2 regions of the Fructobacillus sp. ESL1129 genome follow, and region 2 is predicted to be linked to the other one. Evidence: riboswitches for the same ligand, from Rfam matches in the RefSeq annotation. Region 2 holds a riboswitch; the other holds the start of a gene.
What was found. Region 2 has a riboswitch for lysine ahead of ACSYSL_RS05435 (amino acid permease). Riboswitches for the same ligand answer to the same signal wherever they lie in the genome.
Positions count from the first base shown of each region.

Region 1: linked by a shared signal. The riboswitch ahead of lysA (diaminopimelate decarboxylase) and the one ahead of ACSYSL_RS05435 (amino acid permease) in region 2 are both predicted to bind lysine.

Region 1 is NZ_CP196668.1:356,501-362,748, forward strand. Features, by position in the region: gene dapA (4-hydroxy-tetrahydrodipicolinate synthase) at 1-61, opposite strand, end outside; gene ACSYSL_RS01780 (N-acetyldiaminopimelate deacetylase) at 63-1,220, opposite strand; gene dapD (2,3,4,5-tetrahydropyridine-2,6-dicarboxylate N-acetyltransferase) at 1,225-1,929, opposite strand; gene lysA (diaminopimelate decarboxylase) at 1,967-3,289, opposite strand; lysine riboswitch at 3,392-3,570, opposite strand; gene ACSYSL_RS01795 (aspartate kinase) at 3,745-5,118, shown strand; gene dapF (diaminopimelate epimerase) at 5,111-6,094, shown strand.
Region 2 is NZ_CP196668.1:1,092,150-1,098,397, reverse strand. Features, by position in the region: gene ACSYSL_RS05460 (sulfite exporter TauE/SafE family protein) at 1-182, opposite strand, end outside; gene ACSYSL_RS05455 (hypothetical protein) at 301-528, opposite strand; gene ACSYSL_RS05450 (hypothetical protein) at 1,083-1,238, opposite strand; gene ACSYSL_RS05445 (DUF3021 domain-containing protein) at 1,425-1,868, opposite strand; gene ACSYSL_RS05440 (LytTR family DNA-binding domain-containing protein) at 1,868-2,305, opposite strand; gene ACSYSL_RS05435 (amino acid permease) at 2,462-3,907, opposite strand; lysine riboswitch at 3,994-4,165, opposite strand; gene ACSYSL_RS05430 (hypothetical protein) at 4,184-4,735, opposite strand; gene trpS (tryptophan--tRNA ligase) at 4,883-5,899, opposite strand; gene ACSYSL_RS05420 (ketopantoate reductase family protein) at 6,032-6,248, shown strand, end outside.

The DNA.
Region 1 (6,248 bases), 650 kb from region 2:
TTTGGTTGTTTTCATCAAACGGGGTTACAATAGCGGTCATTAAATCGGCATTTTCAAACATATCATTCTCCTTCTTCCTGCAACATGCGGAACGTTAAAAAGTCGCGAATCGTTGAAACAGCAGGTGCCAGTGCTTCTTCCTTTGGCGAAAAAGCCGCAGAGTGCAATGGATGTTCATCCTCAACCCCCAGCCAAAACATGGTGCCGGGAATTTTTGATAATAAGTACCCAAAGTCCTCACCAGTCATCGCTGGTTCCGTCAGCTTGAATTGCTCAGGATGCTTAGTCTCCATGAAATCGATGAAATTCTTTGTCAGTTCCGGTGTGTTCTCCACGGGAAGATAGCCGCCCTGCGTGAAGGTTGGCACGACCTGACAACCGTAACTCTTCGCAATCCCTTGAGCAATCGCTTTAATCTGTTCCATTAAGTCAACTAACATCGTCTGTTCCAAGCCACGAATGGTGCCTTCCAAGCGGGCAGAGCCAGCAATTACATTTCGAATGCTACCGGCGTTGAAACGGCCAAAGGTGATGACACCAGACCGAATGGGATCAATCCGACGGGCAACAATGCTTTGAATCTGTCCAATAAAGGCTGCAGCGGCCACGACCATGTCGTTGGCATCCTGTGGAAAGGCAGCATGACCACTTTTACCGATAAAGTCGATATCGACTTCGGCTGAACCAGCGAATAAGGTCCCCATCCGGCACCCAATTGTGCCGGCGGGCAAGTTCGGCGTATCGTGGAGGGCGTAAAATTCATTAGGCCGCCATTCTCCTTCAAAGACACCGCGTTCATACGCAAGTAACCCACCGTTTTCTTCTTCCTCTGCTGGTTGAAAAAAGAAGAGAAGATTATCTTCTGGCTGGTTTTCGGCAAAATAAGCGATTAAACCAAGGGCGACTGTCATGTGCATGTCATGACCACAAGCGTGCATCCGCCCTTCATGAGTTGAAGCAAAAGGCAAATCGGTGTCCTCCGTAACAGGCAAAGCATCGATATCGGCACGGTAGCCAATGGTTCGCTTTGGCTTGGAACCAGCAATTCGAACCAATAAAGCAGTCGGAAGTTCTTCAATTTCTCGAATCGTTAGGTGCTCCTGATTAAAAGAGCGCACCTTATCGAATAAATAGGCATGTGTTTCGTGCTCGGCCAAAGCCAATTCGGGAATTTGGTGTAAATCACGGCGAATCTGAATCAGATCGTTTTCGGTTAACATAGCATCACAACTTTCTTAAATCATCTTCCAAAGTCGTCTTTGACTCGGTCTGTGCATCAACGTCCTTGACTTTGCGGGCAGGATTACCAGCTACCACGGTGTGTGGCATAACATCCTTCGTCACGATGGAACCAGCGGCAACAACCGCCCCTTCGCCCACTCGAACTCCCTCAATCACAACGGCATTGGCCCCGATTAAGACATTGTCTTCAATAACGACTGGCTGGGCGGAAGCGGGTTCAATAACCCCTGCCAAGACGGCGCCTGCACCAATGTGAGCGTGCTTACCAACGATGGCACGGCCACCCATGACAACGCCCATGTCAATCATGGAATTTTCGCCGATTTCACAGCCAATGTTGATGACCGCCCCCATCATGATCACTGCATTGTGACCGATTGTGACCTGGTCTCGAATGACCGTCCCTGGTTCAATCCGGGCATTAATGTTCTTTAAATCAAGGAGGGGCACGGCCGAATTACGTGCGTTGTTTTCAATTTCGTAATCGGTAACGCCCTGCTGCTGCAAAACCGCAGCCAGGTCGGCCCAGTCACCAAAAATCGTTGCCACCCGGTCATCACCAAAGACTTTCACCGTATTTGGATAAGTCAACTTACTTAAATCACCCTTAATATATGCCTTTGTCGGTGTTTTCTTCTTTGCGGAACCAATGTATTGGATAATTTCTTCTGCGTTCATTTCTGTCATTGTTCTTCTCTCTTTTTTTCGTTTTCTTCTATAAAAGCTATGCTCGTGAGCTACCATCCAAATTAAAATCAAGTCGTTCAAGATCGTCAATTCGTTCACGGCGTGTGACTAGGGTACTTCGACCGTTTTCGACAAAGACAACCGCTGGCTTAACATTCAAGTTGTAATTGGAGGCCATTGAATAGCCATAGGCTCCGGTATTCAAAATTGCCAAAATGTCGCCGGGCTTCGTTTGCGGCAAGGCTTGTTCCTGAATTAAAACATCTCCTGATTCACAATATTTACCGGCCACTCTAACCGTCTCCATTACTGGTGCCAACGGATTGTTGGCCAAAACAGCTTCATACTTAGCATCATAGAGAGCGGGTCGAATGTTATCGCCCATCCCACCGTCAACGGCGAGGTATGAACGAATTCCCTGCACATCCTTTCGTGCCCCAACCGTGTAAAGACTGTAGCCAGCAGGACCGACAATGGACCGGCCCGGTTCAATCCAAATGGCGGGTGTGGGGATGTTCAACGACCTTGTCCGCTGTTTAACAGTTTGAATAATTAGATTGACAAAGTCTTGTGGAGCAAGTGGTCGATCGGCACTCACATAGCGAATGCCAAAACCGCCCCCAACATTTAAAATTTTGGTTTGATAGCCATAATCCCTTGCCCACCGGGCGGCCAAGTCGACTAACTTTTCGCTTGCCCCTTCAAAACCCGCTAATTCAAAGATTTGTGAACCGATGTGGGCGTGAATCCCAAGCATGGTCATCCTTGGTTCTTGTAAAACTCTTTGTAAGGCTTCATCAGCTTGCCCGGAAGCCAAGTCAAAGCCAAACTTACTATCAATCTGTCCGGTTTGAATGTACTCATGGGTGTGGGCCGAAATCCCTGGTGTGATGCGTAGAATGACGTTAGCCCGTCCTCCTGTTTCCTCTAGTAAACGATGTAACAAGGCAATTTCATGAAAATTGTCTAAGGCAATGAGCCCGATTCCGACTTTTAAAGCCAGTCGCAGCTCCTCTTCGGATTTATTATTGCCATGAAAAGTCATTTTCTTTGCTGGAAAACCTGCATGCAGGGCCATTTGAATCTCGCCTGCTGACACGACATCGACATGCCCATTCATTTGGTTGACGAGTTGGTACATGGCCGTATTGGCAAAGGCCTTACTGGCGTAACAAACGGCGTAATCGACTTCGTTTTCTTCGAAGACCTCTTGGAAAGCTCGAATCTGGTGGCGTATTTTTGCCGTATCGTAGACGAGAACCGGTGTGCCGTACTCGTCTGCTAGAGCCACGGCATCACAGCCGCCAATCGTCAAATGGCCTGAAGCGTTGATTTGATTTCCCTGTATTTGTTCGTTCATCCGTTCTCTCCTTGTCAAAATGGCATAAAAAAAACTCCTGTACGAAGTGGTTAACACTTCATACAAGAGAATCCAATGGTTCACAAAAAATTAACTGGTTTCAAATGTCGAAAGCGCAACACGATTAAATCGTGACAGTCCATCGCCTATTGAACGATGTCCCAGCTTACCCCAGCCTGTGTTGCTGAAGCGCTTCGGCAACCTTGCCTTTCGGTTAGCGTTATCGTCCACACAGGAACTCGACTAACTTACTCATCGCGGTTGCAACCTCTTCGATGTCTCAAATAGTAAACTAATTTTTTAATCTCGTCAACCCTTTTTATTAAAAAGTTTTTAATCATTTTTCTTCATATACTGCCGCAAAAAAAGACGTTTTTTAGGCTTTTTTCTATCTTGTTTTTTCAAAAAGTGCTGATACAATGCAAACAAATTAAAAACAAAAGGAGCACAAGAAAATGACAAGGGTTGTGAAATTTGGGGGTTCTTCCCTGGCAAACGGACCACAGTATGAGAAAGTTACTCAGATTATCATGGCGAATCATGAGCGCCGAATTGTGGTGGTTTCTGCACCAGGTAAACGAGACGAAAATGATCAAAAAGTCACCGATCTCTTAATCCAATATGCGACTTTATCAGAACTAGACCAAAATATTGAAAACATTCAAAAAACACTGGTTGCGAGATACGAAACGATTGCTCAGTATTTTCAGATATCCCCCAGTGATTTCAAAACAATTCGGAAAACAATCATCCAATTGCCTCGTCTCTTTTCTGGACAGGAAAATTACCGTCTTGCTTATTTTAAAGCCCATGGTGAGAAATTAAATGCGATGCTAATGGCCCTTATTTTGCAAAAACTGGGCCAACGGGCTCGTTTTGTGGACCCAGCCGAGCTGGGGTTGGTTGTGACCGGGAAACCCGACAGTGCAACCATTACAGAAGAAAGCTATACCAACATGAAACATTTCAAAAGGAGTGACGATGAAATCTTGGTGATTCCTGGCTTTTACGGCGTGACCAAAAAAGTCGATATGGCCACCTTCGCTCGTGGTGGTTCGGACATTACTGGTTCCATTGTGGCTAGAGGGTTTGGTGTTCATTTGTACGAAAACTTTACGGATGTCTCTTCGGTTTACGCAGCGAATCCGAACATCGTCGACCGGCCAGTCGCCATCGAACAAATGACGTATCGTGAAATGCGAGAGCTTTCCTATGCGGGCTTCTCCGTTTTTAACGATGAAGCCATTATTCCAGCCATTCAAGGACAGGTCACCATCAATGTTAAGAACACCAACCGTCCCAGCGATCCTGGAACACGAATTATTCCCGAACACGACTTTCACCCGAGCCATCCCATCACCGGTGTCAGCAATTCCGATCACTTTTCAGCCTTGTACTTGCACCGCTACTTACTAAACCAAGAGGTCGGTTTGACGCTCAAGTTACTCCAAATTTTTTACCGCTATAACATCTCTTATGAACACATGCCTTCTGGAATTGACGATTTAACCATTATTTTTGATAATCGGCAGTTAACGGAGGATAAAATTCAAGCACTTTGTGCCGATATCGAAGAAACGCTTGAACCGGATGCCATGCAATGGATTGAAGATTACACGATCATCATGATTGTTGGTGAGGGCATGTTTTTAAAGCCAACAACCGTTGCTGAAGCCATTTCGGTCCTAACAATGAATGGCATCGAGGTGAACATGATTAACCAAGGTGCCTCTCAAATTTCAGCCATGATTGGTACGAAGAAAAAGGACGCAAAACGTGCCGTTGCCACAATTTACCAGCATTTCTTTCAGGAGAATAACCATGACTGAACTTATCCATGTCCACGGATCCAATAATTCTTTTTACCTCTTAGACCAGACGTTATTCGAAACACCCTTGTCGCATAAACAGTTAATCCAACTTGCTCAAAAACTTTGTCAGCAAAAAGGCAATTGGCCAGGTGCGGACGGCTTACTCGTCGTCGATGAGCCAACACATGCAGGTCCCTTGGGCAAAATGACAGTCGTTAATGCCGATGGTAGTATCGCTTCGATGTGCGGCAATGGACTACGGACGGTGGCTCGCTACTTATCAGAACGCGAGGGCCAAACGACTTTTACTGTTGAAACGGCTGAAAGTGATTTAAAAGTCCGACAGGAAGCTGACTTTGCGACCGGGGTACCGGCGTTTTCCGTTGAGATTTCACCGATTCGCTTTAACAAGAAAGCTTTCCCATTTGACCATTTGGAAATGGAAAGAATCTTTAATACAAAACTTCCCGTTTTACACGATTATTTGCACTTTACCGCCATTGCCGTCCCCAACCCCCATTTGATTAGTTTTGTTGAAACGGATGAGGACTTAACGGATACCCTCGGTCAACTGGGTCAGCGTTTAAATGCAGAAAATCCCTACTTCCCGGATGGCGTCAATGTCAATTTCGCCAAAATTTTAGACAAAAATATTTTATTCGTTCATACCTATGAACGGGGCGTCGGCTTTACCAACGCCTGTGGTACTGGTATGTCCGCCACTTCCTATGCCTTTTCCATGATTCATCCCGAACTAGTCGATGTAAGTAAGGAACTGACGATTTATAATCCGGGAGGCATGGTAAAGACACGAATTCATCAAGATAAAGAACAACCATGGATTGAATTAATTGGTAATGCAACGTTTATTGATAAAGTCACCATTCCAGAAGAATACCTGTCCAGTGGTCATTTTGATTTAGCCCAGTTGAGGCCTGTTCAAACGGGCGAAGAAACAAATTATAACCGTTTTGTGGCCAATCTACACCACTAAAGTTAAAAGAGCGCCAGTCATCCGTTTTGATGACTGACGCTCTTTTTTCAATTAATTATTTCATTTTCTTGAGGAATTTCTTTTGTGTTTTAACCTCGGTAAAGCCAATATGTCGGTAAAAGTCATGGGTACAAGATATTGCAACGAAACGAAT
Region 2 (6,248 bases):
GAAGAAAGCAGCGTGCCAATCCCAGAACCCATCTGCGAAATGGTGATGGTGGCGTTAGCACTGACTGGCGTAATGCCGATCGACAGCAGCACGGGATAGAGGGTGAGCGCGGCCATCCCCACGATGCCGTTCAAGATACCAGCCAAAAGGCTCATGATTAATAAGTAGATAACGCTTGCCATGGGTTCTCCCCTTCTCCTCTTACTTATCATTTAGTATAGCACTGTCGGGGTGACTATCAGCCGGCTGCCAAGTGTTTCACGTGAAGCAACGTCAATTAATCTACTTGCTCTACACTAGCTATCGTTTTGACTGATTCTTTCCTCTCTTCATACGCCACTGGTTCACCTGGACGGCGACCATCCCCAAAACAAAGTAGAGCGCAAACTGTCCCCACCATGGCCAGCTATCCACTGAGTGCTTTGTTGCTAATTGAATGATGACAATAAACGGCACGAAAATCAGAACCGCAACCAAACCACTAATCAGTGCCTGCTTGTTATTTTCTCTGGCAAAGATCTTTTTCATGGGTTGTCTCCTTTGTTCTTCTATATGAAAGGATAACAGATATCAAGTGAGACCAAAACGGGCCATTACTGAATGACTCTTCTTTAATAATTAATACAAAACAGAATGAAATCATTTTTGGACGCTTGCTATAATTCAAGAAACGAGAGGTTTGCTCTCCCCCAGTTGAGCAAGCAACTATAAAACCAGATATATTAGGCTGGGTGCGACCCAGATCGTTGGCTGACAACAGAAAAAGTAAGCCAGGTTCATCCTGGATTGTTGGCTGGCAACAGAAAAACTTGTGTAGCGGTGACTGATTTGGTCATCGCTTTTTATTTCGATCAGTGAGGTTTAATATGACAAGAAAGATTTCAAGGAACGATGGATTCTGTTTGAGTGAACAAAGGGATCGAATTCGAAAATTTCAATTCGAAATGGAAAAAGGCTATCAAGATTACCAGAACGGCCACGTTCGGCCGATAGAGACAGTTTTTGAAAAGTACGAGAGTAAATTCTAGCAACTTAAAAAAGGTCGTACACGAATTGAATCGTGCGCGACCTTTTATGTTTAACTACATGCCAGCATGATTGAGATGATTCAGTCCAACTGCTATCCCACACAAAAAGGAAATTAAAAAAACAGCAGTGAATAAAATCCAATAACCATACTCATTTAATTCGGCACGCAATTTTTCTACTGAAAATTCCTGACCCTTTTTATTCATCATTTTTCCTCCAACCCTTTTAATCCAAAAACAAGCAGGACAAAAAAACCTATCCTACTTGCCTTTCCCCTGTTGATATGATGTTAGCAAACAACACCGACTTTATCAAGCAATGCCAGTCCTTGCTGCTACATGTTTAGCACTGAAAACATATTTTTGCTTGACCTTCTGCTTCTTTTATCTTCCAAATCATTTCAGTGCTAATGCGTTGACTTCTTCTACCAAGTGTTTGGCTGACTGCATTGAGCAAAACCAAATGATGATATAAATCAGAATGTAGATAGCAGTATAAATCAAAAACCAGGTTGCCGTAAAGGGGTACCATTTGGCAAAGAGCGCTAGAACCGTATAACCTACATAAGTCACCAGGAAATGATAAGTCGTTTGTTTGGTGATACTGATGGATTCAATTCGATAGATGAAGGATGCCAAATAAAACATGGCCCCCATGCCTGCCCAAATCAATGTAGCAACCGCCATTGCCTGCAATGGTGAGGAAAAACTGTCAACAAAGCGATTACCTGATGGCTGCATGACGTTTAGTTGATAGCAATAGCTAAAAAATAGCGAGAGTAACAGCCCAATGGTGATACCAGCAGAAATGCTAGAAAGTAGTCCTTTAAAAAACTTCATCATTTGAAATACTCCTTTTTAATTTTGTACATGTATCGTCTTGAAGCATAGGTATAGCTGCCGTCTTTTAGCACAACTTGATACAGACCCGTCTTCGTCAGTGAAAACTTACAGACAAAGTGTTGATTGACAATCTCCGACTGTGAAATTTGGAAGAATGAATCGGACGGCAAAAGATCAGCAATTTCATAGATGTATTTTTTGATTCGATATTTTTTCCCATTTACTTGGCAAAAAACGCTTTTCTTTTCTGTAAATACCCGTTCAATACCATTCACCTCAAAGGTATAAAATTCGCCATCTTGTTCAACATTTACTTGTTGTTCATGCAAAAGTCGTTTGATTTTTAGAAATAAATTCTCAAAAAAGACAGTTCGTTTGGGTACGTTAACTAGAATCTTCGCTTCCGCATTATCTTCTGAGACATTTAAAAGCACTTTCAAGGATCTCACCTCTCTCCTTTGTTCTATTTTGATAATAGCATGTTGCAAAAATCCTGTTACCGTTTTAGAGAAATCTGGTCCCTATAGAAAGATAAGTGGTTAATCCACATAAAAAGTCGTTCATGGAAATCCATGAACGACTTTTTCATTTTATTTCTTACCCGTCAAATCCACGTCTTCTAGCGGAATCAACTTCGTTTTCTTTGACCATTTGTAACCAAAGTATGGAATCACAAAGATTGGCACGGACAAGTAGGTCACGGCAATCTTATCCCATTCCCAGTTTGCAAAGGAAGCGGGATCCTGCAAACAGATAACGATGATGGACATGAGCAAAGCAAAGATTGGCCCGAATGGGAACCACTTTGCCTTGTAAATCAGGTCATCAACCTTGTGCCCCTGGGCAACGTAAGCCCGCCGGAAGCGCAGGTGGGCAATGGCAATACCCATCCAGGCGATGAAGCCGGTCAAACCGGAAGCGGACACCAACCAACCATAAACGATGTTGCCACCCTTCATTTCAGAAGTGAAGGCAAGCAAGCCAACGGCCATTGTTAAGAGCAGCGCTGCCCAAGGAACACCATTTTTGCTTAAGCGACCAAAAATCTTTGGTGCTTGCCCCTTCTTAGCCAGCGAGTAAAGTGTACGCGTTGACGCATACGTACCGGAGTTGGCGGCTGACAAAACAGAAGTCAGGATAACTGCATTCATCAGAGAAGCAGCGAAAGCAATCCCCGCGTTCTTAAAGACAATCGTGAAGGGTGACATCAAGATGTTGCCGGAATCGGCAGCTGACATCAAACGGGGGTCCTTGTAGTAAACCAAGGCGGAAATCACGAAGATGGCCCCGATGTAGAAAAGCAAGATTCGCCAAAAGACGGAGTGAATGGCCTTAGGAACGGACTTGCTAGGGTCCTTGGCTTCACCAGCCGTAATCCCGATTAGTTCAGTTCCTTGGAAAGAGAACCCAGCCACAACGAAGACGGACAAGATACCACCCATGCCACCAACGAAGCCATGGTTACCAACCGTCAAGTTGCGAACCACGTCCGTGTGGGAGTTAATGATACCAAAGATGGCCAAAACCCCGATAAAGAGGAAGAAACAGATTGTCACCACTTTAATCAAGGACAACCAGAACTCCGTTTCACCAAAAGTGCGCACGGAGAAAAGGTTAATTAGGAAAATCAAGACCAAGGCAATCGCTGAAAAAATCCAGGATGGTACCTGTGGCAGCCAGAATTGGGCAACTAACCCAACCGTGACGGTATCCACGGCCAAGGTGATGGCCCAGTTAAACCAGTAGTTCCAGCCAAGGGCAAAGCCAAAAGCCGGGTCAACGAAACGATTGCCGTATTCAGCAAACGATCCTGACGTTGGGGCAAAAGTCGCCATTTCACCCAAAGACGTCATCAGGAAGTAGACCATGATACCGATTGCCACGTAGGCAGCAATGGCACCAAATGGCCCGGCTTGTGAAACCGAAGCACCCGATGTTAAGAAGAGACCAGTTCCAATTGAACCACCAAGCGCAATCATTGAAACGTGGCGGGTTTGGAGCTGGTGCTTGATTGTATTCACATTTGTTTCTGCCATGAGCAAAAACCTCCATTTTGTTTTGACAAACAAAAAACCTACTTCTGTACAAAAACAAAAGTAGGCGTCATCACATTTTTTAAGCATGATAGCAAAGCGCACCGTTTAAAAAACGACAGTCCGGGAAATTTTCTTTCACGTCCCAAGTTCCCCCTCCCCCGAGGGAAAACTTTCGGCAACCGCACCTTTAACACTGGTTCAACGTCCTGGGTGGACTCTCCAGTGCGACTCATCTTGGTTGCAACCTCTTTGTTTGTTGGCTTTAGATTAGCACAATTAAATTTTACCGTCAACACCAAAAAATTGTTGAAGGCGCTTTCCGCCACGAATGTAAACAGTGGCAGTCAAACGGAAGTAATAATAACCAATTAGAGCAGCCCCAATCAACGTGATGGATGAAAAGTCGTAATCAACGATGGCAGCAAAGGCCAAGTCAATCCAAAACAAGACCATGATGACTTCAATTGTTTTTTTCACCCATTGCGCCACCGGAAGTCGAACAACCAATGCTTGCTTAATTTGAAATAACAAAAAGACCCAAACCACGCTGGCCACAGCCGGCATCCACTGCGATAACACCGGTCCATCGTCCCAGTAAAAGAAAGTCAGCAAAGACCATCCCCAACTAGCCACCACTAGAATCGATGAACAGGCCAAAGACCACCAGAAACCGACTTTGAAATCGAGCGTCCGCAAGAAAGCTGCCCAGGCAATGCTCAGCACCCAAACAATCCAGAATTTTTTCAAGAAATAGGCGGGTACGAGCAAGAATCCAATTTTGCTAGCAGCCACGGTTTGAATAATGATGGCCACTACGGCATCAATCATGGTCAAAAATGTACTGTTAAAACGCAACATGATCGATAAGATAATGAAGACGATTAATGAAAAAATGGGTAAAAATCGTCTCTTTTTCAATGGGTAGAACAATGCCGTTACGACCTTTCCTTCTCAATACAACTCATCATTTGCTGCTTAACCAAAATAATTGATACCCATGGCAGCTCGGACCTGCTTCATGGTCTCTTCAGCCTTTTCATTTGCCTTACGGGACCCCTCTTGAAGCATGGCCATGACCGCATCCATGTCCTTGGCATATTCCATGCGCCGTTTCCGGATTGGTGCCAATTCAGCTTCCATGACTTCAAGCAAGTGCTTTTTCAACTTCATGTCCCCCAAGCCACCACGTTGGTAGTGTTCCTTTAATTCCTGGACCCGCTTCTTATCCGGATCAAAGATGTCCAAGTAAGTGAAGACAACGTTTCCTTCCACGTGGCCAGGATCTTCCACCCGAATGTGGGTCGGATCAGTATACATGGACTTGACTTTATTAGCCAACGTCTCGTCATCATCTGACAGATAAATGCCGTTGTTCAAAGACTTGGACATCTTGGCGTTACCGTCAATCCCTGGTAGGCGACCCTGTCCCTTTGGTGGGAAAACCCCTTCAGGTTCGACCAAAATATCAGTATGGTACGCATTGTTAAAGGCGCGAACCAGCTCTCTTGTCTGTTCAATCATTGGCTTTTGATCATCCCCAACCGGTACCTTCGTTGCCTTAAACAACGTAATGTCGGCCGCCTGTGAGACAGGATAGGTCAAAAAGCCAGCAGGAATCCCTTCTCCAAAGCCCTTTTGTTGAATTTCTGTCTTAACCGTTGGGTTGCGCTCCAAACGCCCCAAAGAAACTAAGTTCATGTAAAACATCGTTAGTTCCGCCAAAGCCGGAATCTGAGACTGAACAAAAATCGTTGACTTCTTTGGGTCAATCCCGACCGCTAAGTAATCCAAGGCAACTTCACGAAGTGACCGTTGAATCTTCTCGGGATCACGGGCGTTGTCAGTGAAGGCTTGCGTATCGGCAATCATAATGTAAGGGTCGTAAATTCCCTCGTTTTGCATGGCCACCCGGTTCTTTAGGGAACCGATATAGTGCCCAATGTGCAGTTTTCCGGTTGGTCGGTCACCGGTTAAGTAAATTTCTTTTTCCATGATTGAATGAATTCCCTTTATTTTCTAACCCTCTTATTATAACGAATTACATAAAGTCTTGCAGACAAGCTTTGTTATTGGTATATTATTAAAAACAAATGAAAAACATTTAATGAAATAGGAGGTTGTACGATGAAATATGCTGTTGTTGGAGCGGGTGCCATGGGGTTGCGCTATGGGCTTTTGCTTCAGGAAGTGGCTGGTAAGTCCGTTGACTTTGTCGAGCCGACAAAAGAATCGATCGACAAAATTAAGGGACAGGGCAACCTCGTCTACCAATCACGCGATCACGAAGACAAGCACCCCGTGCTAGTCAATATTTACTCACCAGAAGAATATACCGGCGAGC